One region of the Marinobacter sp. Arc7-DN-1 genome, then DNA from elsewhere that is predicted to be linked to it. Evidence: predicted binding sites of a transcription regulator. Region 1 holds the regulator's gene; each other region holds the start of a gene.
What was found. The regulator sigma-54, encoded in region 1, starts transcription at its own class of promoters, with help from an activator protein. The targets are predictions, from matches to a motif close to ANTGGCATNNANNTTGCTNT.
Positions count from the first base shown of each region.

Region 2: a site for sigma-54 is predicted at 7,580-7,599, ahead of glnA (glutamate--ammonia ligase). Genes of this name have one in related genera too.
Region 3: a site for sigma-54 is predicted at 6,115-6,134, ahead of D0851_RS07960 (TorF family putative porin). Genes of this name have one in related genera too.

Region 1 is NZ_CP031848.1:1,238,251-1,248,553, reverse strand. It holds gene yjgA (ribosome biogenesis factor YjgA) at 1-258, opposite strand, end outside; gene mgtE (magnesium transporter) at 386-1,747, opposite strand; gene D0851_RS05820 (HPr family phosphocarrier protein) at 1,892-2,161, opposite strand; gene rapZ (RNase adapter RapZ) at 2,169-3,053, opposite strand; gene ptsN (PTS IIA-like nitrogen regulatory protein PtsN) at 3,081-3,551, opposite strand; gene hpf (ribosome hibernation promoting factor) at 3,638-3,946, opposite strand; gene D0851_RS05800 (RNA polymerase factor sigma-54) at 4,048-5,568, opposite strand; gene lptB (LPS export ABC transporter ATP-binding protein) at 5,765-6,490, opposite strand; gene lptA (lipopolysaccharide transport periplasmic protein LptA) at 6,468-7,034, opposite strand; gene lptC (LPS export ABC transporter periplasmic protein LptC) at 7,018-7,611, opposite strand; gene D0851_RS05780 (KdsC family phosphatase) at 7,608-8,168, opposite strand; gene D0851_RS05775 (KpsF/GutQ family sugar-phosphate isomerase) at 8,170-9,150, opposite strand; gene D0851_RS05770 (ATP-binding cassette domain-containing protein) at 9,339-10,151, shown strand; gene mlaE (lipid asymmetry maintenance ABC transporter permease subunit MlaE) at 10,148-10,303, shown strand, end outside.
Region 2 is NZ_CP031848.1:3,367,906-3,378,208, reverse strand. It holds gene D0851_RS15925 (ATP-binding protein) at 1-858, shown strand, start outside; gene D0851_RS15920 (response regulator transcription factor) at 944-1,612, opposite strand; gene D0851_RS15915 (porin) at 2,052-3,176, opposite strand; gene dtd (D-aminoacyl-tRNA deacylase) at 3,679-4,137, opposite strand; gene pip (prolyl aminopeptidase) at 4,229-5,191, opposite strand; gene typA (translational GTPase TypA) at 5,376-7,187, opposite strand; gene glnA (glutamate--ammonia ligase) at 7,753-9,156, shown strand; gene D0851_RS15890 (DUF4124 domain-containing protein) at 9,335-9,859, shown strand; gene glnL (nitrogen regulation protein NR(II)) at 10,129-10,303, shown strand, end outside.
Region 3 is NZ_CP031848.1:1,671,816-1,682,118, forward strand. It holds gene ahcY (adenosylhomocysteinase) at 1-1,020, shown strand, start outside; gene metF (methylenetetrahydrofolate reductase [NAD(P)H]) at 1,033-1,902, shown strand; gene D0851_RS07940 (transporter substrate-binding domain-containing protein) at 2,182-2,940, shown strand; gene D0851_RS07945 (amino acid ABC transporter permease) at 3,029-3,700, shown strand; gene D0851_RS07950 (amino acid ABC transporter ATP-binding protein) at 3,714-4,460, shown strand; gene D0851_RS07955 (OprO/OprP family phosphate-selective porin) at 4,627-5,709, shown strand; gene D0851_RS20180 (hypothetical protein) at 5,892-6,056, shown strand; gene D0851_RS07960 (TorF family putative porin) at 6,174-6,902, shown strand; gene D0851_RS07965 (adenosylmethionine--8-amino-7-oxononanoate transaminase) at 7,156-8,508, shown strand; gene D0851_RS07970 (16S rRNA (uracil(1498)-N(3))-methyltransferase) at 8,539-9,273, shown strand; gene D0851_RS07975 (DUF445 domain-containing protein) at 9,605-10,303, shown strand, end outside.

The sequences.
Region 1 (10,303 bases):
AGCCTCCGGGTCGTCCTCCTGGCGAATGATCTTGCCGATGTACTGGAGGTGCCGTCGCTTGGCCTCATTCTGGCGGATGCGTCGGGATTCCTCGATGGCAGCCCTCAGGCTATCGCTGATCGGCAGGGTTTCCAGCTGATCGTTGGTCAGGTCAAGCATCCGCTTGCCCAGGTCCTGCAGCGCGTGCATTTCCCGCTTGAGCTGGGACTTGCTGGGGCCGTCGTATTCTGGTGTTTCGTTGTCGTGGTTGTCTTTCATAAATCCAGTAGCCGTAAAGTCGGGGTCAGATGAAAGCTTTCATCCGACCCCATGTTCGCCCATCAGGCGTAGAAAATCGTAAAGTCGGGGTCAGATGAAAGCTTTCATCTGACCCCATGTTCTCCTATCAGGCGTAGAAAATGGTCGCCAGGCCAAGAAAGGCCATGAATCCAACCACATCCGTCACGGTTGTCAGTATCACGCTACCAGCTAGGGCCGGGTCGATATTACGCGATTTGAGAAACAGCGGCAGCACCGTGCCCACCAGTGCCGCTGCAACAAGATTGATCACCAGGGCGGCGGCAATGATGGCTCCAATCAGCACCTCCTGGAACCAGAGCATGGCAGCACCTGCGACCACCGCCGCCCAGAGCAGCCCGTTAATTATGCCGGAGAGAAACTCCCGGCTCAGCAGCCAGCCAACGTTGGCGCCGCTGATCTGCCCGACGGCCATGCCCCGGATGACCAGGGTCAGGGTCTGGCTGCCGGCAATGCCGCCCATGCTGGCAACGATCGGCATCAGTACCGCAAGCGCCACCACCTTGGCGATGGTGTCCTCAAACAGACCGATCACTGCGGATGCCGTAAGCGCGGTAATCAGGTTAATCCCGAGCCATACCGCCCGGCGGCGCGTGGTTTTCCAGACCGGAGCAAAGGTATCTTCGTCTTCATCCAGGCCGGCCATACTCATCAGCGAGTGATCCGCATCCTCACGGATAACGTCAACCACGTCATCGATGGTGATCCGGCCCAGCAACCGGCCCTCGTCGTTCACCACCGGCGCCGAGATCAGATCATAGCGCTCGAACAGTGTCGCGACCTTGGTGTCGGAGAGGCTAACGGGAATTGGCTCGATGTCGGTGTCCATGACTTCCCGCACGGTCGCGGCAGGGTTGGACACCAGCATCTTGGTGATCGGCAGCATGCCGATGAATTCATCGCGCCGGCTGACCACAATCAGGCTATCGGTCATTGGTGGCAAGGTACGGTGCCGGCGAAGGTAACGAAGAACAACGTCAATGCTGATGTCCGGGCGCACCGTGATGGTGTCCGTGTTCATCAGGCCGCCAGCGGTGTCCTCCGGGTAGGAAAGGACCTCTTCCACACGTTGGCGGTCCTGCTCGTCCATGGTGTCCAGAACTTCCTGGATCACCGTGTCCGGCAGTTGCTGCAGCAAGTCGGCCAGATCGTCCGACTCGAAATCCTCGATAATGTCCGCCAGTTCCTGGGCGTTCAGCTGGCTCAGGAAATAACTGCGAATATCGTCGCTCAGGTACTGGAGGACTTCCCCTTCCAGCTGCTTGTCGACCAGGTTCCACAACAGGGCACGCTGCCGGGGCGGCGAAGATTCCAGCAGGTGAGCAATGTCGCTGGGACTCAGGCCACCGTTCAGGATGCGTGCAACCTGCTTCAGTGCGCCGCTGTCCAGGGCTTCACTCAGGGAGCGAAGGCGCTGGCGGGCCTGGCTTTTTTCCAGAATATCGGTCATGAATCACCCAGCATCAGAAAACGCCTTTATTATAGCGGAGTTAGCCGTTATCGGTGAGTGCGAGTTGCAGGAGATCAAACCGGGGTCAGATGAAAACGGGGTCAGATGAACTTTCATCTGACCCCGTTTTCATCTGACCCCGTTTTAACCGCCCTCGCCAAAATAATCGTTGATGAGTTCGACCAGCGCATCAATGGCCTGCTCCTCGTCGGGTCCTTCAGCAATGAGCTCAACATCCGTACCTTTGCTGGCGGCCAGCATCATCACTTGCATGATGTTTTTGGCGTCCACATCCCGGCCCTTGCCAGCAATTCTCACGCTGCTGTCGAATTCGGAGGCTGTGGCAACCAGCTTGGCGGTGGCACGGGCGTGCAACCCCAGTTTGTTGATAATGGTAATCGGGCGGCGAATCATGGGCTGATCAGATCTCTTCCCGTGTCTGCAAATGTGGCAGCTCGGTGTGGCGCACCTGGACGTTGTTGTAGCGCTGCCGGAAGTACTCGCCCAGCTGCTCGCACACATACACAGAGCGGTGCTGGCCTCCGGTACAGCCGATGGAGATGGTCATGTAGCTGCGGTTGCTGTCCGCGAAGGAGGGTAACCAGGTGTCCAGGAAAGCCTTGAGGTCATCGATCATCTTTCGGCTCGCCGGTTCCTTTTCAAGAAATTCGATCACCGGCTGATCGGTGCCCACATACTTCCGAAGGCTGGTATCCCAGTAAGGGTTAGGCAGACACCGAACGTCGAAGACATAGTCCGAATCCAGCGGTACACCGTGCTTGAAGCCAAACGACTGGAACAGCAGGGCCAGTTCCTGCTCCTTCCTGCCGACAACCCGCTGCTTCACCATATCCCGGAGTTCGTACATGGACATGCCGGTGGTGTTCACATACAGGTCGGAGAGCTTGGACAGCGGTTCAAGAAGCTTCTTTTCACTGGTGATGGCTTCCCGCAGCGAGGTCTTGTCATCGCTCAGGGGGTGCTTTCGGCGAGTCGCGTGGAAACGCTGCAGCAGGGACTGTTCGTCGGCATCCAGGAAGATGATCTCAACGGTCACCCCTGTTTCCTGGAGGCGGCGGTAGATCTCTTCGAAGTTGGCCAGTTCTCCGGAAAGGTTACGGGCGTCAATGCTCACGGCCATCTTGCCGAGGCGGCCCGGTTTTGTCTGGCTGGCGGCTTCCCGGGTAAGGGGGAAAAGCAGGCCGATCGGGAGGTTGTCTATGCAATAGAAGCCCAGATCTTCCAGAACATGAAGTGCGGTACTCTTGCCCGATCCGGACCTGCCACTGACGATAATCAGCTTCATGACCACGTACCTCCACTGCAATGAATGTCATCCGCTTGAGGCGGTCATGCGCTCGTACAGGGTGCTGGCGTCCTCGCATTGCCGCAGGCGATCACAGAACGACCGCTCATTGAATTTTTCCGCCAGCTGGCTGAGCAGTTCCAGGTGTTCGCTGGTGGCCTCCTTGGGCACGACCAGGGCGAAGATCAGATCTACCGGCTGATTGTCGATGGCGTCGAACTCGACGCTTTCTTCCAGCGTCATCAGTACGCCCACCACATGATCCAGGCCTTCCAGGCGGCAGTGCGGGATGGCAATTCCCTGGCCAATACCGGTGCTGCCCAGACGCTCCCGTGAGATCAGGTTATTGAATATCTGGGTTTCGCTGAGCGTATTGTCCTGGAGGTTTATCTGCTCGGCAATAAACTCCAGAGCCCGCTTCTTGCTGGATGCCGACACCCGACAGAGGGTGAGCTCCGGTGCAAGTATGTTGTCTATGGTCAGGGATGTGTCGCTCATGGATCGACTGCATTTCCGTTAAAAAAAGGCTGCGACACGTCAGCCGTGTCGCAGCTCGATTGGATGACTTGCATGAAAACAGCCAGTTAGCGAGAGCCGTTTCCGTGCATCCGGTCTACATTCTTTTCCTTGTGTTTGAGAATCTGGCGGTCCAGCTTGTCGATCAGGACATCGATGGCTGCGTACATATCCTCATTTTCTGCCTTTGCGTGAATCTCACCACCAACCACGTGCAGCGTGGCTTCCGCAATCTGGCGCACCTTCTCCACTTCCAGGGTTACCTGGCAGTTGCTGATGTGGTCAAAGTGACGCTCGAGCTTCTGGAACTTCTCTGAAACATAATCCTTCAGTGCGGGAGTCAGTTCTACGTGATGGCCTGAAATATTGAGTTGCATAGGCGTCTCCTGTTGTCATCGTTCCGGCTCCCGGGAGCCGGTCTGGGTGCTGGCGCATTGTGCGCCGGCAAATAGTACGTTGCGCCCGGACCCCGGGGTGTTCAGACCAGCCGCTTGCGTTCGTTCGAAGGCGGAATGTGCATGGCCTCCCGGTACTTGGCAACGGTGCGTCGCGCAACCTTGATTCCCTGTTCTCCTAGCATGGCTGCAATTTTACTGTCGCTCAACGGCTTTTTGGGCGTTTCCGCGGCAATCAGCTTTTTGATCATCGCGCGGATCGCCGTGGAAGAACATTCACCGCCTTCGTCAGTGCTGACATGGCTGGAGAAGAAATATTTCAGCTCGAAAATTCCCCGGGGGGTGTGCATGTATTTCTGGGTGGTGACCCGGGAAATCGTGGACTCATGCATCTCAACCGCCTGGGCGATATCAGAGAGGATCAGCGGTTTCATGGCTTCTTCACCCTGATCCAGGAATCCTTGCTGGTGCTCGACAATACGGGTCGCCACTTTCAGCAGGGTTTCATTGCGGCTCTGCAGGCTCTTGATAAACCATTTCGCCTCCTGCAACTGATCCCGCAGGTAGGTGTTGTCGGCACTGCTGTCCGCACGCCTTATAAGAGAAGCATAGCTGGCATTGACGCGGATGCGCGGGGCAATTTCCGGATTCAGTTCAACGCGCCAGCGGCCGTTGTGCTTGCGAACGATCACATCCGGAATTACGTAGTCAGGTTCGGTGCGGTCAATCACGTCACCGGGGCGGGGATTCAGGCCGGTAATCAGGGCCAGTACATCCCGCAGCTGGTCTTCTTTCAGGCGGCTGCGGCGTAGCAGTTGGGCATAGTCGCGGTTGCCGAGCAGATTGATGTAATGGGTGATGACCAGGCGAGCCTGGGCCAGCCAGGGCGTTTCCGGCGGCAGCTGGTTGAGCTGGATCAGCAGGCATTCCTGCAGGTCCCGGGCGAACACGCCGGGAGGATCAAAATGCTGCAGCCGGTGAAGGACCGCCTCGACTTCATCCAGCTCAAGGGGGTCTTCTTCGTTTTCATCCAGCAACCCGGCATGAATCTCTTCCAGCGGACTGGTCAGATAGCCGCGTTCATCCACTGCGTCCATCAAAGCGTGGGCAATGGCCTGGTCCCGTTCGCTCATCGGGGTCAGGTTCAGTTGCCATTCCAGGTGATCCTGAAGCGTGTCAGTGGGGGAGTTGCGGGTCTCGAAATCGTGATCGTTTTCGTCATCGTTACGGGCGGCCGATGCCGGTGCGGACTGGTAGATATCGTCCCAGGCGGTGTCGACCGGGAGATCGTCCGGGATATTATCCGGGATTTCGTTTTCCGAGGACCAGTCCGGACCGTTTTCGGTTTCATCCCAGTCGGGTGAAGGTTCGGGAACTGTCTCAGCGGCGGACTCGGTGGCATTGGCCTCCCGTTCGTCATTCCCGGTGTCGGTCTCCGGCTGATCCTCATCCTCGGACGTCTCCAGCATGGGGTTGGATTCCAGGGCCTGCTGGACTTCCTGCTGAAGGTCGAGAGTGGAAAGCTGTAGAAGCCGGATCGCCTGTTGCAGCTGGGGTGTCATGGTCAGGCTCTGACCCAGCTTTAACTGTAAGGAGGCTTTCATTACCATGGTTCAGGATCCGTCACTCATCAGCGCTTGGTGTCGTAGGTAGTGAAAAATTCTTTATATGTCGGTTACTTGCCTTGGCCCTGTATTACCCTAGCAAGTTCTTTGCCGAGTTTACTTGCTACAGATCATCAAAACAATCCGGGGGTCAGATGAAAAGTTCATCTGACCCCAATTTCATCTGACCCCAATTTCACAGTCGGAACTCATCGCCCAGATACACTTCCTTCACCTGCTGGTTGGCCAGAATGGCCTCGGCATTACCGGAGGCGATGATGTGGCCACCGGAAACGATGTAGGCATTCTCACAGATGTCCAGGGTCTCACGCACGTTGTGGTCGGTAATCAACACACCAATGCCCTTGTCCCGAAGATGCCGGATGATGTGTTTGATATCGCTCACGGAAATGGGGTCGACACCGGCGAACGGCTCATCCAGGAGGATGAAGGCCGGCTCCATCGCCAGGGCCCTGGCAATTTCCACACGCCGGCGCTCGCCGCCGGACAGGGCCATGCCCATGCTGTCACGAATGTGGGTAATGTGGAATTCTTCGAGCAATTCTTCCACCTTCTTTCCCCGCTCCGCCTTACCCAGACCCTTGCGGGTTTCCAGAATGGCCATGATGTTGTCGCGCACCGACAGTTTGCGGAATACCGAGGCTTCCTGGGGCAGGTAACCGATGCCCTGACGCGCCCGGCCGTGCATGGGCAGATGAGTGATGTCGCGGCTGTCGATGGTGATCCGGCCGCAGTCGGCGGGAACCAGCCCCACAATCATGTAAAAGCAGGTGGTTTTACCGGCGCCATTGGGGCCCAGCAGACCAACAATTTCCCCGCTGCGGATTTCCAGGGAAACGTCGATCACCACTTTTTTCTGTTTATAACTCTTTGCCAGATTACTGGCTCTCAGAACTGCCATCGGATTCCTGTCTGTCAGTGCGTCTGTCAGTGCTGCGTGGCTGAATCACCATTTCTACCCGGCCGGATCCTTCACCGGTATCGGCGCCGCCTTGGGCAGTTACGACCCGGCGGACGGTATCATAATGGATGACATCGCCCCGGAACAGGTTGCCATTCTGTTCGATGACCGCTTGCCGTTCAAAGATCAGACGCTGGTCAGTGGCCGACCAGGTAATATTCAGCGCCCTGGCGTCGGTTTCACCTTCGCCCTCACGGGTTGGCTGGCGGTAACGGGCCGGGCTTCCGAAGGCTTCAATCCGGTTCAGGCCGTTTTCGTCGCGGTACAGAACCACACGCTCCGCGCTCAGATGGGTCTCGCCCTGTTCCAGCTCTACATCGCCGGTGTAGGTGGCGATACCCTGGCCGTCGTCGAGGCGGGCGTTGTCTGCGGTTACCTTGATGGGAATATCAGAATCAAGCTCGAAAGCTGCCGCCGGCCCGGCCATGGCGACGGTCAGCAGGGCAGCCATCAGGCCCCGGTATCGGTTAGTTTCCGGTTTCATAGTGTCCTTCCACCTGGGAGTTCAGTTCCAGAATCCGCTCGTCGATCCACGCTTTCATGCCTGTGGCACGAGTGGTGCCTGTCACGTCGCGTATCTCTACGGGTGCGTCTGTGTATGCCAGGCCCCGGTCGTTGTCCAGGGTCAGGGTTGGTGTTGTCAGGGTGGTGTCCCGACCGCCAACACGTCGGAGTACCCGGACCTTGCCGGTCAGGTAAAGCAGGTTTTCATTTTGCAGGAGGCTGCCATTTTCGGCTTCCACAATCCAGGGCAGACTGTCGGCGCCCCCGGTACCGCTGTAGAGCTCGGCTCTCGGCGATTCCAGGGTGGCCAGGTTGCCTTCCTCGAACTGCTCTATCCGCGGGCTGGTAAAACTGACCTTGGGGTTGCCGGCTTCATCGAACGCGGTGTACTTGCCATTGACCACGAATCCGTCGGGTTCGGTATCGCCTCTCAGATCGGCGGCCTGCCGGTCGATAACCGGAGGCTCATCACTTCGCCATAGCAAAAACACCGCCGCGACAATGGTACCCGCCAGTGCCAGCGTTTGCAGCCGGGGCCGGTCCGGGAGCCAGTTCACGTGCCAGCCTCCTGATCAGGCCCCAGGTAGGGGGCCAGCGCTGCGTCCAGCTTTCCGTGGGCGCTAAGCAGCAGGTCGCAAGCCTCCCTCACGGCGCCGTTTCCTCCCTGGGCCCGGGTACAGTAATCCGCCTGCTGCCGGACCAGCCAGTATCCGTTGGGCACTGTGATTCCAAGGCCTGCAAACGTCAGGGCTGGCAAGTCTGGCAGATCGTCGCCCATGTAGGCGATCGCTTCCGGGCGGATGTTCATGGTACTCGCCAGTTCCTGCAGGGCTGCTTTCTTGTCCTCTCGTCCCTGCATCAGGTGCGGGATACCGAGGTCCCGCATGCGTTTTTCCGTCAGTGGCGACTTGCGCCCGGTGATGACAGCGACAGTTATGCCCGCAGCCATCAACTGTTTCAGGCCCAGGCCGTCGAGAATGTTGAACGCCTTGAGCTCATCGCCGGTGGCGCTGAAGTAGAGCTTGCCGTCGCTCATGATGCCGTCGACATCAAGGGCAATCAGGCGGATCTGCGCCGCTTTCGCCAGCAGGGATTCGGGCCATTCATTCTGCATATCAGATAACCCCGGCCCGCAGCAGGTCGTGCATGTTAATGGCGCCGATCAGGGCGCCGCTCTCATCGGTAACCGGCAGGGCGTTGATCTTCATTTCTTCCATCACGTTCAATGCTTCTGCCGCGAGATGATCGGCCTGGATGGTTTTTCCATGCCGGGTCATCACCTCATGGATGGGCGTATTGTGGATGTCTACTGAGCGGTCCAGAGTCCGGCGAAGGTCGCCGTCCGTAAATATTCCTGCAAGCGCGCCCTGTTCATCAACGACAGTGGTCATGCCGAGGCCCTTGCGGGAGATTTCCAGCAGGGCACCGCTGAGGGGCGTGCTTTCGCTGACAACCGGAATGCGATCACCGGTATGCATGATGTCAGAGACCCGCAGCAATAGCCGCCGGCCCAGGCTTCCGCCCGGATGGGAAAAGGCAAAATCTTCGGCGCTGAAACCTCTGGCCTCAAGCAGGGCGACCGCGAGGGCATCGCCCATCACCAGGGTTGCGGTGGTGGATGACGTGGGTGCCAGGCCCAGGGGGCAGGCTTCTACCTGTACGCTGACATCCAGATTGGCCACGGCTTCCCGTGCCAGGGTGGAATTCGCATTGCCGGTCATACTGATCAACGGGGCGCCCATCCGTTTGATCAGTGGCAGAATGGTGACCACCTCGCTGGTGTTGCCACTGTTGGAAATGGCGATAACCACGTCTTGAGAGGTAATCATACCCATGTCGCCGTGGCTTGCCTCGCCCGGATGAACGAAGAACGAGGGCGTGCCGGTGCTGGCCAGGGTTGCGGCGATCTTGTTCCCGATGTGGCCGGACTTGCCCATGCCGGTAACCACCACGCGGCCCGTGCACTTCATAATAACTTCACAGGCCCGGGTAAAATGATCGTCGATACGGCTCTCAAGAGCGTTGATGGCGTCTCGCTCGATGCGGATGGCACGCAGGGCGGGCGTTCGGAAATCGGTCGGAGTCTGTTCGTTCATCGGGCTTGGGGCCTGGCTGTTAAGACATTGGAAATGGTCGGAGGAGTATATCATTTTCGCCCGGCAACGATGCCCGGTTACCGAAAGTTCAGTCAAACTGATCATTGCTATCAGTACATTTTGGGTTCTTTGGATTGAGCTTAGGCGCTCCTTGGCATAATGTAGCCCCTCTTTGAAAGGTAAGGACTATGGATTCATCGGCTTACATATTGCTCAGGGACGTTGTCTTTTCCCGCTCCGGGCGCCGGATTTTCGACGGTGTCAGCCTGGATATTCCCCGGGGCAGGATTACCGCCATCATGGGCCCCAGCGGCACTGGTAAAACCACACTCCTGCGCCTGATCGGCGGTCAACTCCGGCCCGATTCCGGCAGTGTGGTGGTGGATGGCCACGAGGTGCCCAGGCTCAAGCGCAAGGCCCTCTATGCATTCCGGGAAAAAATGGGCATGTTGTTCCAGAGCGGTGCCCTGTTCACCGATCTGAGCGTATTCGAGAACGTTGCCTTTCCCCTGCGCGTGCACACCAGCCTTCCGGAAGACATGATCCGGGATATCGTTCTGATGAAGCTGGAAGCCGTCGGGCTGCGTGGTGCCAGGCATCTGATGCCCTCGGAACTGTCCGGAGGCATGACCCGACGGGTCGCCCTGGCGAGAAGCATTGCGCTGGATCCGGAACTGATCATGTACGACGAGCCTTTTGCCGGCCAGGATCCTATCGCCATGGGCGTTCTGGTCAAACTGATCCGGGATCTGAACAGCTCCATGGGGCTGACCAGTGTGCTGGTTTCCCACGATGTGCCGGAATCCCTGAGCATCTGCCATTACGCCTGCATCATCGCCGATGGCAAGGTGATTGGCGAAGGCACGCCGGACCAGCTCCGGGAACATCCCTCAGGGCAGGTGCAGCAGTTTCTTCAGGGGCAGCCGGATGGCCCCGTGCCTTTTCATTATCCGGCAGAGGGTGCCGCCAGGGATTTCGGACTTTCCGGGGGTGTGTCTTGATCGAAAGAATCGCCGCATTCGGGCGCCTTGGCCTGGATACTGTCTCGTCGTTTGGCCGTTCAGGCCGCTTCCTTGCGGGTGTGCTGGGGGGCGTGCCAAGGCCGGCAACCGGTTTTCCGCTGTTGATGAAACAGCTGTACGCGGTTGGTGTC
Region 2 (10,303 bases), 2.1 Mb from region 1:
GTCGCACTCGCATTGTTTTTTTCCATTATTTTTTTCATATATCTGAGCGTAAATACCGCCCTGAAACCACTGGGGGATTTGAGTGTTCAGTTGTCTGAGTTAAAGAATGGTCGCCGGACACGCCTGGCGGAGGATTCACCCGTGGAGTTCAGAGAGGTTGTAGTTGATTTCAATCATCTTCTTGAGGTTCTGGACAGGCGTCTGAAGCGCTCCAGAAGATCAATGTCCGATCTCTCGCACAGTATCAAGACGCCTTTAACCGTTGCTATCGCGATCACAGGCGATCAGGAAACCCCCATTGAACACGATGACCGGGAATTTCTTCATGCCAAATTATCCGAACTTCGGAAAATCATTGACGCCCAGATGAGAAGAGCCGAGATGTCGGGGCAATATTCAGGAAAGCCCATAAAGGTTGTGGAAAAGGTTGAGGCAATCATTGATGTTGTGCGGAGAATCTACCCACGGAAAAGCTATTTATTGAAAAAAGACTTGCCTGATGATTTTTTCTGGCCAATCGATGAGCATGACTTTAATGAAGTAGTTGGCAATATTCTTGATAATGCAGCAAAGTGGAGCGATGGCAGGATCGATATAACATTGGCCCAGGAAAAAAATATGTTTAAAATAATGATAGAAGACGACGGGCCGGGCGTTGCGCAGGATAATCTGGACCAGTTAACAAAGAGAAAACGGCGGCTTGATGAGCAAACACCTGGCTATGGCCTTGGGTTGTCCATCGTAGATGAAATCGTGGACAATTACTCCGGTAAACTGATTTTTTCAAAGTCGAAAATGGCAGGGCTTAGAGTGGAGGTAATATTTTCCGCCAGCAAGCTCAATCCGGCTTTCTCATAAGGGGGTAGAAATAACGCCCATGTTCTGGCGTATTACCATGAGGCATTGGCACCCCTCAACGGATGAACATTTAAGGAGCCTCTGGTTAAGGCTCTTCCGGATCGAAATAATAGCCTTGTCCGCGAAGGGTTTTTATTTTCGATTTCCCAAGCAGTCTTCTAAGCCGCGTTATGTAGACCTGAATCACATTATTCCCCGGGGACCTGTCGATATTGTATAAAAGATCCACAAGGTCATTCTGGGAGAACACTCTTCCGGGCGAACGCAAAAAACACTGAAGCAGGCGGAACTCAGTGGCCGTCAACCGATGGTCCTCACCTGTTGGGGTCGATAATGTCCTGCAGTCGTTATTCAACTGGTATCCACCAACCCCAATCTCGTTTGTAGAGCGCCCTTCTTTTCTTCGGATGATGGCGTTCAGTCTGGCCTGCAACTCTTCGAACTCAAAGGGCTTTGGCAGATAATCGTCAGCACCGGCATTTAAACCCTGAACTCTTTCCGACCAGTTTGACCTGGCCGTCAGGATAAGTATCGCATCATCTCGTCCGGTTTTGCGCCACTCCCGCATAAGCGACAGGCCATCTTTATCGGGCAATCCGATGTCGAGGACTATTCCCTCATACAAGCTTGTACCGACAAAAAAGTTGGCTTCTTCGGCGTTCTTTGCAATATCAACAGCATAATCAGATCTTTCAAGCCAGTTTGAGATTCTTTCTGCTAAGAAGGCATTATCTTCAACAATCAGAATTTTCATCTCGATCTCTCAAAACCGGTATTTGGCCGCGGCGGTTACTTTATATGCACCCAGGATAATTCATCAGGCTCCCTTGTTCGATTTTACCAGTCACGGCCCATACTTATCAGTCGACAAACGAAATTGATACAAATTATTTGCCAGGAAACCTCCGGGGAACCACTGATTACCACTCAGCCGCCCGGACTATGTCGGCGTTGAGGCATTGCTCAGCGACACGGAGGCGGGCCGACAGGCTTTCGGATTTAACGGTTACAGGCAGGAATCGTGTGGGAAACCGGAATCAAGGGACAGGTGCGGACCTGTGGGCGCTTACCCTGAATGATTTGCGGGCCTCCGCAGGATTGGAAAACAAAATCCGGAGCCATCGGCTTTTCTGGCGTCAGGCTCCAGTGTGCAGGCTACTCACTCCCGGGGCACGGAAAAACGGCCCTAAAAATCAGAAGAGGTACGCGCCGCCTATATTGAGCTCATTATAGTCGGAATCGTAAGTGTTCCCCTCTTTGTCGTTACGACGGAGGGCTTCGACATACACATAAAGGTTGTCAGAAACGTTATGCAATGCCTGGGCAGTGATGTTGGTGGATTCCCGCTTGCCATCACCGGCTCCGTCCACATCGTCTTTCTCCATCTCGTAAGACAGGGTGAAGCGCGATGCACCAATAGCGTAGATACCCTGGACACCAAACAGGTTCTCACCCAGGCCGGTACTGCCTGCCACTGTCCCATACGACTCGAAAGACGTAACAGGGTTGTCCCTGACCCCTTCTCCGACAGCGGCCACGGCCTCGTCGCCTTTCTGGGTTGAATAGAAGGCGTTCAGCGACAATGCGCTGTTGACAGTGTAATCCACCCGGGCGCCATAGGTGTTCTCGTTGTTCGCGGCACCGTCATTGGAGTCCATGGCAAGCACGAGGGCAAAGCGGTCGCGCTGATATTTTACCCCAAGCTGATACGGATACCTGTTCTGGCCATCACCGCGCTCGGTGCTCCCGTCAATCTGTACAACACCATGAAGGGTAAGCCCCCCGAAGCTCGGCGACACGTACTGAATCAGATCATCTTCACCGGTCGTCCAGTTGGCATAAAAATTGGACTGAGCCACTTCGTAATACCAGTTGCCGTAATCTCCGATTAACACCTCGTACTGAGAGTCATCCGAGCCGACCCATACCTCGCCGAAATCTCCCCGGATGCCGAAATACGCCTCATCGACTTGAATGGACGTATTCGAAGACTTTTCCGTCCCTTCCGTCGGCGAAAAACGTTGCAGCTCCAGCTTCCCGAAAGCCTCAACACCAGGCAGAATTTCGTGGCTGTGCCGGACCCCGAGCGTCGAGTATCCGTAGTCCGTCAACTGGCTTCTGCTACCCCCGAACCCTTCTTGATCGGCATTGGTATAAATCATCTGGACATTGCCATAGATTTCCGGCAGCGCATCCATGCGGGCAGCCAGCCTGGAAACTTCCGAACCGGTCTCCGGCACGACGTTGGCAGCAGATACCAATGCCGGAGCAACTGCCATTGATGCGGCAATGGCCGATGCAAGAGCTGTTTTTTTCATGTTGCGTCTTCCTTTTTTTGAGTTAACTCAGGTTTTAGCGACGGGTTCTTATCCCGATTTTATAAGGCCTCATCCCGCCAGGCGGGTGAGGCCGGTTCTGCATTACCCCTATGTCATTTTTTTGACACAGAGACAACTTTTCTTCTTTTTTTGAGAAAAACCATTCGCAATCGGATCTTTGCGGTTCAATCAGTTACAGGGCATTCTTAAAGCTCTGAATGATGAAGCAGTTTTAATACAACGATTCCCACTTTGCAAATTATTGGAGGTGCATTTTTAGTGCTTATGGCCCCAGAAACGCAGGTGTTTACGCTTTAAGGCGCTCACGGGCTCCGTGGCAGTTGCACATCAATTCCAAGGCCAGATTTACATTAACTCTTTATTATCAGATTGTTAAAGCCTCTGGGAAACAGACTACTGTTTGCACCCGCCGGTATTCGCCGGCATCTTTGCACCAGCAGGAATCGGGCGCGGAGCAGACGCCCAATACCAGTGCAAGCACTTATTCTGTTCCCTGCCCGCTCTCGAGCAGGAACGTCACCGGGCCGTCATTCACCAGACCGACTTTCATATCGGCACCGAATTTTCCCTCACCCACGTTTTCCGGCCCCAGCGCGGAAACAGCCTCTGCCACAAAGAGCCGGTATAGGGCGTTCGCCTCTTCAGGCCCGGCGGCAAGCGAAAACCCCGGTCGCGTACCGGATGAGGTATCGGCAGCCAGCGTAAACTGTGGAACAACAAGGAGGGAGCCCCCGACATCGAAGAGACTTCGGTTCATCCGGCCGGCGGCATCGGGAAAAACACGATACGTGAGAATTTTTCGGCACAGCTTCCGTGCTTCTCGCTCGCCATCGCCCTTCACAACACCCAGCAACAGCAGCAGGCCGGTTTCTATCGAGGCTATCTGCTCACCATCCACCGCAACACTGGCTTTCGAAACTCGCTGGATCAGTCCTTTCATTCAATTCTCTGAGGACGCATAAACAGGAGGAAATTAAATCCGGGCGAGAGTTTATCCACGGTAATGGCACGCCGCAACCCTCAAAAAGGATTCAGCCAGCACTTTTCTCAGTTTTCGCGATCACGGATTCAACGCCACGAATCAGCGCATCGACAATCGCCGGTTCAGAGGCGGAATGGCCAGCATCCCGAATGATCTGCAGCTCCGCCTCCGGCCAGGCCCTGCTGAGTGCGAGCGCATTTTCCAGCGGGCAGACCATATCGTAGCGACCATGGACAATAATGCCCGGAATCTCCGACAGTCTGCCCGCATCCCGCAGGATCTGATCAGGCTCTAGGAACGAGGAATTCATGAAATAGTGGCATTCGATACGGGCCAGGGCGATGGCAACATGGGGATGACCAAAATGCTCAACCACCCTCGGATTCGGATGCAGGGTTGCGCACCTCCCCTCCCACACAGACCAGGCCTTGGCGGCCTGAATCTGCTCCAGCTCGTTGCTGCTGGTGAGCCGCTGATAATAAGCGGCGACCAAGTCGCCACGCTCCGCCCCGGGAATCTGTGCCTCAAAGTCTGCCCAGTAGTCCGGGAACACCCGGCTTGCGCCATCCTGGTAAAACCAATGAATATCCCGGGGGCGACAGAGAAAGATGCCTCGCAAAACCAGCCCCAACACCCGCTCAGGGTGGGCCTGGGCATAGACCAGGCTCAGGGTCGAGCCCCAACTGCCACCGAACAGAAGCCATTTGTCGACACCAAGGAAGGAGCGCACAGCCTCCATATCTTCAACCAGCTTTCCCGTGCTGTTGCCTTCAAGTTCCGCCAGGGGCGTCGACCGGCCGGCACCACGCTGGTCCATCAGAATGATCCGGAAACGCTCGGCATCGAAGAAGCGCCGGTGGTAATCCTCACAGCCTCCGCCAGGCCCGCCGTGGACCACAAGAACCGGGATGCCATCCGGGTTGCCGCTTTCTTCAACATAGAGCTCGTGCGGCGCATCAACCGCAATACGGTGCTGGGCGTTGGGTTTGATTTCAGGGTAAAGGGTAAGCATGGGGCGCTCCGGAACAGGGTTATCCCGGAATTCTGGATGAAGATGGGGTCAGATGAAAGCTTTCATCTGACCCCACGGGAGGCTTCGAGCCGAGAGGTAAAATCGGGGGTCAGATGAACTTTTAGGCCCCGGGGTCAGAAGAAAGCTTTCTTCTGACCCCTTTTTCACTTTTCCAAGCGCCGGCTTACTTCTTATTCGCACGCTTGCGATCATTTTCGGTCAGAAATTTCTTCCGCAGGCGAATCGATTTCGGGGTCACTTCAACCAGTTCGTCGTCATCGATGAACTCCAGCGCCTGCTCAAGGGTGAACTTGATGGGCGGCACCAGCCCGATGACTTCATCCTTGCCGGAAGCTCGCATGTTGTCGAGCTTCTTGCCCTTGGTGGGGTTAACCACCAGATCATTGTCACGGCTGTGAATACCGCAAAGCTGGCCTTCGTAGATTTCCTGGCCCGGGTCCAGGAACAGCTTGCCACGGCTCTGCAGGGTTTCCAGAGAATAGGTCAGCGCTGTTCCGGTTGCCATGGAAACGAGGACACCATTCTGGCGACTGGTGACATCGCCAACCTTGATGGGGCCGTAATGACTGAAGGTCGAGGTCAGAATACCGGTACCCGAGGTCATGGTCAGGAAGGTATTGCGGAAACCGATCAGGCCCCGTGCCGGAATGGTGTACTCAAGACGCATCCGCCCCTTGCCATCCGGCACCATGTTGGTCAGGTCGCCTTTACGCAGCCCCATCTGCTCCATGATCGGGCCCTGGTGCTGCTCTTCAATGTCGACGATGACATTTTCATAGGGCTCCTGCTTGACGCCATCCACTTCACGAATGACAACTTCAGGCCGCCCGACCGCCAGCTCGAAGTTCTCGCGGCGCATATTCTCAATCAGCACTGACAGATGCAGTTCACCACGGCCGGATACCTTGAACTTGTCCGCCGAATCGCCTTCTTCAACGCGCAGCGCCACGTTGTGCAGCAACTCCTTTTCCAGACGCTCCTTGATGTTCCGGCTGGTAACGTACTTGCCTTCCCTGCCGGCGAAAGGCGAATCGTTTACCTGGAAGGTCATCGACACGGTCGGCTCATCCACCGTCAGTGCCGGCAGGGCCTCAACGTTGGCCTGGTCACACAGGGTATCGGAGATAAACAGCTCATCCATACCGCTCACGCAGACGATATCGCCAGCCTGTGCCTCATCCACTTCAACGCGCTGCAGGCCTGAGTGCCCCATGATCTTGAGGATTCGACCATTGCGCTTCTTGCCACTGGCACCAATCGCGGTCACCGGCGAATTGGTTTTGATCTTGCCGCGTGCGATGCGGCCAATACCGATCACGCCCAGGAAGCTGTTGTAGTCCAGCTGGGAGATCTGCATCTGGAACGGACCGTCCATATCGACGTTTGGTGCCGGCACATGATCAACGATCGCCTGGAACACGGCATCCATGTTGTCGTCCAGGTTTTCATGGTCCATGCCGGCAATGCCGTTGAGGGCACTGGCAAAAACAATGGGGAAGTCCAGTTGCTCGTCGGTCGCACCCAGGTTGTCGAACAGATCAAACACCTGGTCTACAACCCAGTCGGGCCGTGCACCGGGACGGTCAATCTTGTTGACCACGACAATCGGGCGCAGGCCGGCGGCAAACGCCTTCTGGGTCACAAAACGTGTTTGCGGCATCGGGCCATCAATGGAATCAACCACCAGCAACACACAATCAACCATGCTCATCACTCGCTCAACTTCGCCACCGAAGTCAGCGTGGCCCGGAGTATCAACGATGTTGATGTCGTAACCGTTCCATTTCAGGGCCGTGTTCTTGGCCAGAATGGTAATGCCACGCTCTTTTTCCTGGTCATTGGAATCCATGACCCGCTCGTTCTCCAGCTCTTTGCGATCCAGCGTGCCGGACTGACGCAGCAGCTTGTCTACGAGCGTGGTTTTACCATGGTCAACGTGGGCGATAATGGCGATATTACGAAGTTTTTCAATCACAAAAATAATCCTGCGGCATGCACTCAATGACCTGAGAGGGTCGTTCGCAGGGAAATCCCCACACATGCCGTCTCAAATCCGTAAAATGAACTCATTTACCGGAACTGGCTGCCCGGCACCCTGCATGGAGCTTTTCGATCCGGGATCTGAAAATGGCAGGGTGAAAATGAAGCGGCGCGTAGTATAGCGAAAAGTCTGTGTCGTTAATATGAAGAAAAACGCCTACCCTATTTAGGTTTAGGCGATGCTTTGCACTTATTTAGCGCACCCAGTCAATTAACGCACCAATTGTGTGCGCCAACAAAGCGCAAGAACCAGCCTGGTAAAAATGCCTTTGCCCTGAACATGCCCCAAACCCTGGCAGTTGCGCCGTTCTGGAGCATGCCCTGAAAATTGGCAAGCGCCTTGCTTTATCGAAAGCAGCCGAAATTTGCAGGTAAGACGCACTGGCATTTGCTAAGCTGCGCAGACCTGAGAAACAGATCGGAACTCAGTACTCTGAGCGATCCGGCACCACGAACATGAATACAGCCGCCTGTGCGGTATAACTTACGGAGCATGCACAATGTCCAAGACAGTTGATTTGATCAAAGAACACGAAGTCAAATGGGTTGACCTGCGCTTTACTGACAGCCGCGGTAAAGAGCAGCACGTGACGCTGCCCGCCACCGAAGTAGATGAAGACTTTTTCGCAGACGGCAAAATGTTTGACGGCTCCTCCATTGCCGGCTGGAAAGGCATCAACGAATCCGACATGATCCTGATGCCGGACGACGCGACCTCTGTACTCGATCCGTTCACTGAAGAAACCACCGTTAACATCACCTGCAACATCGTAGAGCCTTCTACCATGCAGGGTTATGAGCGCGATCCGCGCTCCGTTGCCCGTCGTGCCGAGGAATACCTGAAGTCCACCGGCATCGCCGATGGCGCCCTGTTCGGCCCGGAGCCGGAGTTCTTTGTCTTTGATTCCGTTAAATGGAGCGTCGACATGCAAGGCTCTTCATACCACATTCATTCTGAAGAGGCCGCCTGGGTATCCGGCGAAGACTTCGACCGCAACAACATCGGCCACCGCCCGGGGGTCAAAGGCGGCTATTTCCCGGTTCCGCCGGTTGACAGCCTGCATGATCTGCGTGGCGCCATGTGTGCGGCCATGGAATCCATGGGTCTGGAAATTGAAGTTCACCACCACGAAGTGGGCACTGCTGGCCAGTGTGAAATCGGCGTTGGCGCCAACACCCTGACCCGCAAGGCTGACGAAGTTCAAATCCTCAAGTACTGCGTACACAATGTGGCGCACGCTTATGGCAAAACAGCCACCTTCATGCCCAAGCCGGTAGTTGGTGATAACGGTTCCGGCATGCACGTACACATGTCACTGAGCAAAGACGGCAAAAACCTGTTCGCAGGCGACAGCTATGCCGGCCTGAGCGAAGCCGCCCTGTACTACGTTGGTGGTGTTATCAAGCACGCCAAGGCCATCAACGCCTTCACCAACCCGGCAACCAACAGCTACAAGCGCCTGGTTCCGGGCTACGAAGCACCGGTCATGCTGGCATACTCCGCCCGTAACCGTTCGGCCTCCATCCGAATCCCTTACGTGAACAGCCCGAAAGCGCGTCGTATTGAAGTTCGCTTCCCTGATCCGGCTGCCAACCCGTACCTGGCTTTCGCTGCCCTGATGATGGCCGGCCTGGACGGCATCCAGAACAAGATCCACCCTGGCGATGCCATGGACAAGGATCTGTACGATCTGCCCAAAGAAGAGGCCCTGAGCATTCCGAAGGTTGCCGAAACCCTGTCTGAAGCTCTGGATTGCCTGGAAGCGGACCACGAGTTCCTGACCCGCGGAGGCGTGTTCACTGAAGACATGATTGCCGGCTATATTGATCTGAAGCGCGGTGAAGTTGAGAAGCTGAACATGACCACTCATCCGGTTGAGTTCGAGCTGTACTACTCCTGCTAAAACCTCTCTCCAGAGAGTTAAAGAGCAGCAAAGCCCCGCCCCGTGCGGGGCTTTTTTTGTGCGCAAAAGCACATTGCCTGCAGCCCTTAACGATATGTAACCAACATCCCGCCCCACAGGCGTTGAAATGCCCCCGGGCGCCGCCGATAATCGGGAAAACCCAATGACAGGTGAGCTTATGAATCCGAAGTCTGGATTGGTTGCCGGCCTACTGTTTGCTCTGGCGGTCCCGGCCTCCGCCGAGGTCTACCGCAACGTCGATGCCTACGGCAACGTTACGTTCTCCGATGAGCCGAGCGAAGGCGCTGAAGCCGTAGAGGTCAAACCGGTTACTACGATCACTCTGCCGAAGCCCGAGGTGGTTCAGGAAACCAAGAAGCTTCGTGAAGAGGTTCAGAGGGAGGGTGCAGCGTACGAGAGCGTCTCCTTTGTGTATCCGGATAACGACCAGGCCTTCTACAGTGGTAGCGGTGATATCCAGTTCGAGGTTCGCAGCACGCCGGGCCTGCGGCCTGGTCACAAGTATGAAGTAACCCTTGATGGCCAGCCGGTTGGCCAGAGCACTTCCGGTTCGGTTACCGTCAGCAACGTCTATCGTGGCACCCACCAGGCCCGAGTGCACATCGTGGATGAAAACGGCGTACAGGTAAAAACCGGTACGTCCATTTCCTTCACCGTTCACCGCCCCTCCGTGGCAAACTAGCCAAACCACCCAACTATCCAGCTGCCCAAACTGCCCGCACCAGTTTGGTGCGGGCGCACCAGAAAAAAGCCATACTCTGACCAGCAACGGGGCGAATTTTCCGGGCTGGTCAAGGGCTTGTCCCCGTTTGCACCAGCTTACGGCACATTTCAACGCCGATACGGCCCTATGCCCGTACTTTGCCCACTCATTTCTGAACCTGGCGCAAAGTGGTTCGCTTTTTGCAAAACTCCAGAGGTCAAACTATGTCGAACCAACGGAAATCACGCATGGCACTGCCTTTGGCCCACGCAATCGGATACAGAAGCATTCTCGACAGCCTCACCACGGCTGTCCTGGTGCTGGAAGATAACCTGAACATACGATATCTCAATCCGTCCGCCGAAAGCCTGTTCGAAACCAGCATGACACGCAGCCACGGTCAGCCTTTCCGCGACATCCTTG
Region 3 (10,303 bases), 430 kb from region 1:
GGTGCCGATGTCGACGGCTGGGAACCGAACATGATCCTGGACGACGGCGGCGACCTGACGGCCCTGCTTCACGAGAAGTATCCGGAAGTTCTGGCCAACTGCCACGGTGTGACCGAAGAAACCACCACCGGCGTGCATCGCCTGCAGGAAATGCTGCGCGAAGGCACCCTCAAGGTTCCCGCCATCAACGTGAACGATGCCGTGACCAAGTCCAAGAACGACAACAAGTACGGTTGTCGCCACAGCCTGAACGACGCCATCAAACGCGCCACTGACCACTTGATGGCGGGCAAAAAAGCACTGGTTATCGGTTATGGCGATGTGGGTAAAGGCTCTGCTGCTTCGCTGCGCCAGGAGGGCATGATTGTGAAAATCACCGAAGCCGACCCCATCTGCGCCATGCAGGCCTGCATGGACGGTTTTGAAGTGGTGTCTCCGTACATCGATGGCGTGAACACCGGCACTGAGGCTGGCGTTAACCGCGCCCTGCTGCAGAACACCGACCTGCTGGTAACCACTACCGGCAACACGAACGTGTGTGACGCGCACATGCTCAAGGCCCTGAAGCCCGGGGCTGTGGTGTGCAACATCGGCCACTTCGACAACGAAATCGATACCGCCTACATGCGCAAGAACTGGGAATGGGACGAGGTGAAGCCGCAGGTTCACATTGTGTACCGCGACAAGGCCACCAACGACCACCTGATTCTGCTCTCCGAAGGCCGCCTGGTGAACCTGGGTAACGCGACCGGCCACCCGTCACGGATCATGGACGGCTCCTTCGCCAACCAGGTTCTGGCCCAGATGCACCTGTTCGAGCGCAAGTTCGCCGACCTGCCGGAAGATGCCCGGGAAAAAGGCGTTTACGTTCAGGTCCTGCCGAAGCACCTGGACGAGGAAGTGGCCCGGGCCATGGTGGAAGGTTTTGGTGGCGTGATCACCAGGATGACCCCGGAGCAGGCCAAATACATCGGTGTACCGGTCGAAGGCCCGTACAAGCCGGAAAGCTACAAGTACTGATCGGGTATCAAGATGCAATCCCAGAAACAGTTCAGACGCCGTTTCAGCTTTGAGTTTTTCCCGCCCAAGACCGACCAGGGCAAGGAGAAACTGCAGAACGTGCGCAACCAGCTGGCCGGGGTAAATCCGGACTTTTTCTCGGTCACCTTCGGCGCCGGCGGTTCCACCCGGGACCGCACCATTGAAACCGTGCTCAACCTGCACCGGCAGGGCATTTCCACGGCACCACACCTCTCCTGTGTCGGGGGCACCCGCCAGGAAATCGGCGAGCTGCTGGATCTGTATAAAGAGCACGGGATCAACCGGATTGTCGCCCTTCGGGGCGACCTGCCCTCCGGGATGGGGGCTGCCGGTGAGCTGCGCCATGCCAACGAGCTGGTGGCGTTTATCCGCGAGCACAGCGGTGACACCTTCAATCTGGAAGTCGCGGCGTACCCTGAGTTTCACCCTCAGGCCCGCAATGCCGAAGAAGACCTGCAGAACTTCGCCCGTAAGGTGAAGGCTGGCGCCAACAGCGCCATTACCCAGTACTTCTTCAATGCAGACAGCTACTTCTATTTCATTGACCGTCTGGAGCAAATGGGCGTCACCATTCCGGTGGTGCCGGGCATCATGCCCATCGTCAATTTCTCCAGCCTGGTCCGCTTCTCCGACATGTGCGGCGCGGAAGTCCCGCGCTGGATTCGCAAGCAGCTCGAAGCCTACGGCGACGACAGCGACTCCATCCGCAAGTTCGGCGAAGAAGTGGTTACCGGGATGTGTGAAAAGCTTCTCAAGGCCGGCGCACCAGGCCTGCACTTTTATACCCTCAACCAGGCAGAACCCAGCATCAGCATCTGGAAGAACCTGGGCATCAGTGATCGGGAAAAGATCGCCTTCTGAGTGAATCCCGGGGTCATGAATCCGGGGTCAGATGAACGCTTTCACAACGAAGTGAACTCGGGGTCAGATGAACGCTTTCATCTGACCCCATTTTCGACCCGACACCGTTAACTCTCCCCTCCCCAAGCATTTGATTTCCTGTGCACATCTGCGTAATAGTCTAAAGTGGTTGTGATGCAGTTCCATCAACGCTCCCCGGAGATCGCCGTCAACAGCAGTGGTTGGTCCGGCTTGCCTTACCGGGCGAATGGGGCCTCATAAAAAAGAAAAGGAGAAGGTATGAGCACGAAATGGCTGAAGACAGTCAGCACCAGCCTGGCACTCACCGTTGCCGCAGGAACCGTCAGCGCAGAAACCCTGCGTGTCGTCACTGACCCGAGTTTTGTTCCGTTTGAAATGATGGATCAGCAAACCGGTGAAATGATCGGTTTCGATATGGAAATCATCCGTGAGGTTGCTGACCGCGCCGGTTTCGAGATTGATCTCAACACCATGGATTTCAACGGCATCATCCCGGCACTGCAAACCGGGAACGTGGACATCGCCATCGCGGGCATCACCATTACTGACCAGCGCGAAGAGATCGTTGATTTCTCTGATCCATACTACGATTCCGGTCTGCGTATTCTGGTCCGCCAGGGCGAAGATGGCGTAACGGAGTTAGACGATCTGGAAGGCAAGAAAATTGGCACCAAGATCGGCAGCACCAGTTACGACTACCTGGTAAAGACCCTCGAAGAAGACGATGGTGTCACTCCGTATCCCGGCAGCTCAGACATGTACATGGCGCTGATGTCCCGTGCCATTGATGCGGTCTTCTACGATGCGCCGAACGTTGGTTACTTTGCCCGCACCAAGGGTGAAGGCAAGGTCAAGACGGTTGGACCGCTTTACGAAGGCCAGCAATACGGCATCGCCCTCAAGAATGGCAGTGAGTGGGTCGATGATGTCAACGCGGCTCTCGCGGCCATGAAAGGAGATGGCACCTACAAAACCATCTATGAAAAATGGTTTGGCCCGATGCCAGAAGGCATGTAAGGACCGGACCCGCAAGGTCTGATTCCCTGCGCCGGGGTGTGTTCACTCCGGCCGTTCCTGACTCCAAAACGCTGCGGAGATCCTCACTGTGGAATTCCAGTTTCAGTTCGACTGGCAGGCTGCCATCGACTCCATCCCTTTTCTGCTTGAAGGGATTCCCTACACCCTCCTGATTTCCTTCGGTGGCCTGGTCATTGGTTTTGCCCTGGGCATTTTCTTCGGCCTGCTGAGCATCAACAAGCGATGGTTCCTGAAATGGCCGGCGACCGCCTACATCGAAATTTTTCGCGGTACTCCGATCCTGGTCCAGGTCCTGTTTATCTTTTACGGCCTGCCCGACCTGATCGGCGGCCCGATCGATCCCCTGACCGCCGGTATCGCAGCCATTGCGCTGAACTCCGGCGCCTATATTTCGGAAGTGGTTCGCGGTGGTGTTCAGTCCATTGCCAAAGGCCAGAGCGAAGCGGGCCTTTCCCTGGGCCTGTCCAGAACCCAGACATTCTGGTCCATCATCTGGCCCCAGGCATTCCGCCGGATGATTCCGCCGCTGGGCAACCAGGCCATCGTCAGCATCAAGGACACGTCTCTTTTCTCGGTCATTGGTGTGGGCGAGCTGGTCCGCCAGGGCCAGATCTACATTGCCAACACCTTCACCGCGTTTGAGGTGTATTTCGTGGTCGCGATCCTGTATCTCGCCATTACCCTCTCTCTGTCCCTGATTCTCCGCTACGTCGAGCGGCGCGGACTGGTCTCTGTCTGAAGGAAAGGTACCCATGACTCATATTGTAGAAATGAAGGGCATGAACAAGTACTTCGGCAACCTGCATGTCCTGAAAGATATAGATTTAACCGTCGAACAAGGCGAAGTGGTGGTCATTATCGGCGCCAGTGGCTCCGGTAAGTCCACCCTGATCCGTTGCGTCAATGGCCTGGAAGAGTTTGAATCCGGTCATCTGAAGGTGGATGGCCACGAGCTTGCGCCAAAGAGCGGTAATCCGAAAGCCCTGGCCGAGATCCGCAAGGAAGTCGGTATGGTATTCCAGCAGTTCAACCTGTTCCCGCACCTCACGGTGAAGAAGAACATCATGCTGGCACCCCGGAAGGTCAAGAGCGAATCACCGACAGTTGCCAATGCCACTGCTGAACGACTGCTGAGCCGGGTTGGCATCGGAAATCAGGCAGACAAGTATCCAAGCCATCTGTCGGGCGGCCAACAACAACGCGTTGCCATTGCCCGGGCCCTGGCCATGGAACCGCGCCTGATGCTGTTCGACGAGCCAACGTCAGCCCTGGATCCGGAAATGATCGGTGAAGTGCTGGACGTCATGCGCGAGCTGGCCAAAGAAGGGATGACCATGATGGTCGTCACCCACGAAATGGGCTTTGCCCGCGAAGTGGCCGACCGGGTGATCTACATCCACGAGGGCCAGATTGTCGAGCAAGGCAAACCCGAAGACGTCTTCGACAACCCCCAGAACGAGCGCACCCAGTCATTCCTGTCACGGGTACTCGCGCACTGAGCTAAGCCGCCCAGACAAAGCCCCTGCTTCCGGGGGCTTTTCTTCAGGTTTTTCTTTTTTCAGGGTCGACTAATTGGTTTTCTGTAACTTTTTCGCAATGTTAGCCAAATACACTTACCCCGGTGTTCCAAAATACACAAGCAAACCGACAAGGTAAGAGAAAACCATGGCTAAGAAATATTTGAGCTTGATGCTGGCGGTTTCCGCTGTTTCCGCACAGGCCGGTACTGTTACGACTGACGGTGAGGACCTGGTGATCAATACCGAGAGTGGTATTGAGGTCAAAACGTCTGATGATTTGGCATCCTTTCAGCTTGGTGGCCGTATCCAGTGGGATTACGACGCAACGCAGTCGGATGACAACGGCGTTGATACCAAGGATTTTGATGTGCGGCGTGCACGCTTATACGTCAAGGGCCATTATGGCGACTGGGCCTACAAGACTCAGTTTAACGTCGCGGAAAGTGAGGGTGCCGACGGCGGTGACGTCGAAGACCTTTACATTCGGTACCTGGGGTTTGGCTCAGTTGCAAGCGTCACCATCGGTAAGCAGAAAGAGCCTTTCGGCCTGGAAGAACTGACAAGCTCGAAAGACATTTCCGCGCTAGAGCGCTCCGCCATGACCGAGCGTTATGCTCCCGGACGCAGTGGCGGTATTCAGCTGAGCGGGAAGGGAAGTAACTGGACCTACGGTATCGGTTATTTTGAAGCGGATGGTGACGGCAGCAACGACTTCAATAATACGGCGATAACGGCACGGGGTACGTTTGCGCCGATTCAAACGAATGATGCCGTTGTTCATCTTGGCGCGGGTTATACCACGCGTGAGGCCGATGTTCAGGCTGATGAAATCGATACCTACAATCTGGAACTGGCTGGCCGTATGGGGCCTTTCCACGCTCAGGCCGAATACTTCGATTCCGAGGAAGGGCAGTTGGATGTCGATGGCTACTACGTGCAGCTCGGCTGGGTCATTACCGGAGAGAGTCGCCCCTACAAAGCGGGCGTGTTTAAGCGGGTAAAGCCGTCATCGCCCAGAGGTGCCTGGGAAGTAATCGCCCGTTTTGAAGAGGGTGATGGAAAATACAGTGACGTGGGGCTGGCCACAACCGACGGCGAGCAAACGACGCTGGGTGTTAACTACTACGCCAATAAGAATGTCCGACTCGGCTTGAGCTACATGGACGGCGAGCAAGCCAGCGGCGAAAGCGGAGATGAGGTCCGTGCGCGGTTCCAGTATGCGTTTTGATCATGCATGATCCCCGGTTCCGCTTATGTAAGGCTCAAGCCAAATGGTAAAATTGCTGTATAAACAGCAAGATGGTTATTGGGTTTGGGTTCTGTCCGCGTTGGCGCTGATACTGGCGAGATAAAGAGTTAATCAGGTTTCAGGGGCAGATTTTTCTGCCCCTTTTTTATGGTGCGCCCGACATGGCGCGCAGCGCGTTGACCGGCGTTGTTCCGGTACAGCGCCGGGGCTGGCCGGATGACTTTGGGCGCAAAAAGGTCAAGGGCGACCAGGCTGGCACTAAAATCGAGCGCCACACTGATCGAACGATGGATATCGCTCCATTTTGGGGCGCTGCGGATTTATGAATCGGACTTCGCTACTGCTTTTTAGAATTAAAGTTATAATAAACAACAAGTTATAATGATTGGCACCTTGTTTGCTCCTGAGGAATGCGAAAAGCGCAACTTAAAAAGGTGTACATAATGGATAAGCAAGTTCTCAGAAAATCCGGATTGCTCGGTGTTGGTCTGTTTGCAGTTCTTCAGGCAACTCCTTCAATGGTCAGCGCTGACGTAAGCGCCAATGTAGGCGTCTCCAGCAATTACCTCTTCCGTGGCGTGACACAAACAGACAATTCAGCTGCTGTCCAGGGTGGGCTCGACTACGAGCATGCGTCCGGCTTGTATGCCGGTGTATGGGGTTCCAATGTGGATTTTGGCGACGGGACCAGCTATGAGTTTGACCTCTATGCGGGTTACTCGGGCGCTATCAACGATATCGGATATGACGTCGGGTATATATATTATGCTTACCCGGACGCTCCCGCCTCTATTGATTTCGGGGAGATATACGGGGAGCTGAGTTACGGGTATTTATCCGCGGGGCTAGCCTATACAGTAAACAGTGACAACAGCACACCAGGGCTGTTCGTGGAAGGTGATGTCTTCTATTACCTGAGCGCCCACATGCCATTGGAAAATGATTTCAGTGCAGGTGTTACATTAGGCTACTACGACTTTACCGACGACAAAAAACCGTCCGTGGGCGAGGCGAGCTATGGACACGCCGCCGTCAACGTGACCAAGGATGCGGGAACGCTCGGCTCCGTCAGTATCAATCTGGAATATTCGGATATCGACCCGGACAGCGCCCTTGGCTCCGTCAACTCGGATGATCCGAAATTCTGGCTTGGCTGGAGTAAAAGCTTCTGATTACGGACGCTTTTCCAGTGATTTTGGTCAAGTGAAAGCAGGCCCGGTCAATGGGCCTGCGTCCTGAAATCCTGCTACAGTAAATTATTGGGATTTTTTAATCCCCGTCCCATCAGCGTCCCCTTAGTCTTTCTTAAGGAATTCCGAGGCTCTGGAAGTTTGTCGGCATTGGCCAGTCGCCGCTGTTAACGGTAATATCCGCACAGGTTAACCGCCGACAATCCAGAACACGACCGTCTGATGGAGAATTCTCATGCGCAATGCTGACCTCGTCGCCCGTGGCCTCAAATCCGTGTGGCATCCCTGCACCCAGATGAAAGACCATGAAGGAACCCTGCCACTGGTCCCGATCAAGCGGGGCGAAGGTGTCTGGCTGGAAGACTTCGAGGGCAACCGGTTCATCGACGCCGTGAGCTCCTGGTGGGTCAACCTGTTCGGCCATGCCAATCCGAGAATCAACGCCGCGATCCAGGAACAAATTGGCCAGCTTGAGCATGTCATCCTGGCCGGCTTTACCCATGAGCCCGTGGTCAACCTGTCCGAGCGCCTGATTGAGGCAACTCCGGAAGGACTCAACAAATGCTTTTACGCCGACAACGGCTCGTCTGCGATCGAAGCCGCCCTCAAGATGAGCTTCCACTACTGGAAAAACCACGGTAAACCGGGCAAGAAAAACTTCGTGAACCTGAGCAACAGCTACCATGGGGAAACTCTGGGCGCACTGGCCCTCGGCGATGTATCTCTGTACAAGGACACCTACCAGCCTTTGTTGATGGAAGTCCTGACGGCGCCCTCCCCAGATGCGTTTAACAAAGAACCGGGTGAGACCGATGAGGATTACGCACTGCGCCAGTTTGAGGCCATGGAAACACTGCTGGCCGAAAAGCACGACGAAATCTGCGCCGTGGTGGTGGAACCTTTAATCCAGTGTGCCGGCGGCATGCGCATGCACCACCCGATTTACCACACCAGGCTGAGAGAAGCCTGCGACCGCTATGGCGTGCACCTGATTGCCGATGAGATTGCAGTGGGCTTTGGCCGAACCGGCACCCTGTTCGCCTGCGAGCAGTCGGGCATCACCCCGGATTTCATGTGTCTGTCCAAGGGGCTGACCGCTGGCTACCTGCCGCTGTCCGTAGTGCTGACCACCGATGATGTCTACAACGCATTTTACGACGACTATGAAACCCTCAAGGCCTTCCTACACAGCCACAGCTACACTGGCAACCCAATTGGCTGCGCTGTGGCACTGGCCACCCTGGACATCTTCCGGGACGACAACGTTATCGAGAGCAATCGCAGGCTCTCCACCTGCATGACCGAATCTGTTGCCCACCTGGCGGACCACCCCAACGTGGGAGATATCCGCCAGCACGGCATGACCCTCGCCGTAGAGATGGTGAAAGACAAGGCATCGAAAACCCCGTTCCCCTGGCAGGAACGGCGGGGAATCCGGGTGTATCAGCATTCATTGACCCGCCAGGCCTTGCTTCGCCCCCTGGGTAATGTGGTTTACTTCATGCCGCCTTACGTAATCACCGAAGAACAGATCCGGCACCTCGCCCAGGTCGCAACGGAAGGCATAGAAATCGCGGTTCGGGACTGAGAACCGTCCCGTAACCTGAGAGAACCATCCATGCGCATACCCCGCATCTACACCGATTCCGCCCTCAGCGAGGGCGCAACCGCTGATCTTGATGACAATGCCGCCCAGCACGTGGGCCGGGTATTGCGCATGCAGCCGGGGCAGGAACTGCTGCTGTTCAACGGTAACGGCAACGACTACCCCGCCACGATTATCAGTGCCAGCAAAAGAAACGTTGAAGTACAGGTGGGCACGCCGGAAGCCAACGCCACCGAGTCCCCCCTGGAAATCGTCCTTGGCCAGACCCTTTCCAAAGGCGACCGCATGGACTACGCCGTGCAAAAAGCCGTGGAAATGGGCGCCACCCGCATCGTGCCGTTAACCACCGAACGCTGCGACGTGAAACTCAAGGGTGACCGTGAGGACAAACGCCTGCGCCACTGGCAATCCGTCGCCATCAGCGCCGCCGAACAATGTGGCCGCGCCCGGGTGCCCGACATACTGCCGGTCATGACCCTGCCTGAATGGTTCGGGCACACCGAAGACTGCACCCTGCGACTGGTCCTCCACCACCGTACCGAACAATCCCTTGGCTCCATGGCCAAGCCCTCCCGGGTTGCCCTGATGATCGGCCCCGAAGGCGGCCTCAGCCCGGAAGAAATCACCGCCGCCGAAACCGCCGGCTTCCTGCCGGTAGCCCTCGGTCCACGAGTTCTCAGAACCGAAACCGCTCCGGTAGCGGCCATGGCTCTTTGCCAATGGTTATGGGGTGACATTGGCAACTGATTAGTCCCCGACCGTGCCGCCGTCGCAAGCTGGCGCCCAGGTCATTGACAGCGGGCGGCCTCAACAACATTATCCTTTTCGATTAGAAACGCAGTTGAAGACACCCCCTCATTCGGGGCTGCGTTACGGGAATGCATATCCAAAACTGTACGGAGCCGACAGAACACCGTAGCTTGATCGATCGAGCGGGCGGGCAGGCACTTCTGAAACCGTGCGGAGCCATGGATGGCGGAGCCGAGCGTACAGGGACGTATTCACAGCGTGTTTCAGAAGTGCCTGCCCGCCCGCTCAGACTCCGAGCAAAAATACTAAAGAGACTGCGAGTACCAGGATGACAAGCCTGCTAAACACCCAAGAATTCTGGCAATACCTCAGTATCCCGGTGATTGCCGCCCTGATCGGCTGGAGCACCAACTGGCTCGCCATCAAAATGACCTTCTACCCCCTGGAATTCATCGGCAAACCACCCCTGTTGGGCTGGCAAGGCATCATCCCCTCAAAAGCCCGGAAAATGGCCGCCATCAGCGTAGACGCCACCATCTCCAAGATCGGCACCGTTCAGGAAATCTTCCAACAGATCGACCCCAAGGTACTGGCCGCCCACATTGTTCACTCGGTCGAGCCACGCATTGAAGAGTACGTGGACGAATTGATGCTGAAGGAGCACCCCACCTTCTGGGAAAACCTCCCGGCTTCCGCCCGGAAAATGGTTTACGACCGGGTTCGAAAATCCACCCCTCAACTGGTCGACAACCTCGTTGAAGACGTCTCCGGTAACATCGAAGACCTGCTGGACATCAAGGGCATGGTGATCGAGCGACTGGCGAGCGACAAGGAACTGCTGAACCGGATCTTTCTTGAATGCGGCGAAGTCGAGTTCCGCTTTATCATCAACTCCGGTCTCTACTTCGGCTTCCTGTTCGGCCTGATTCAGATGGCTGTCTGGTACGTGTACCCGAGCTGGTGGGTGCTGCCATTCTTCGGCTTGCTGGTTGGCTGGGCCACCAACTGGATTGCACTCAACGTCATC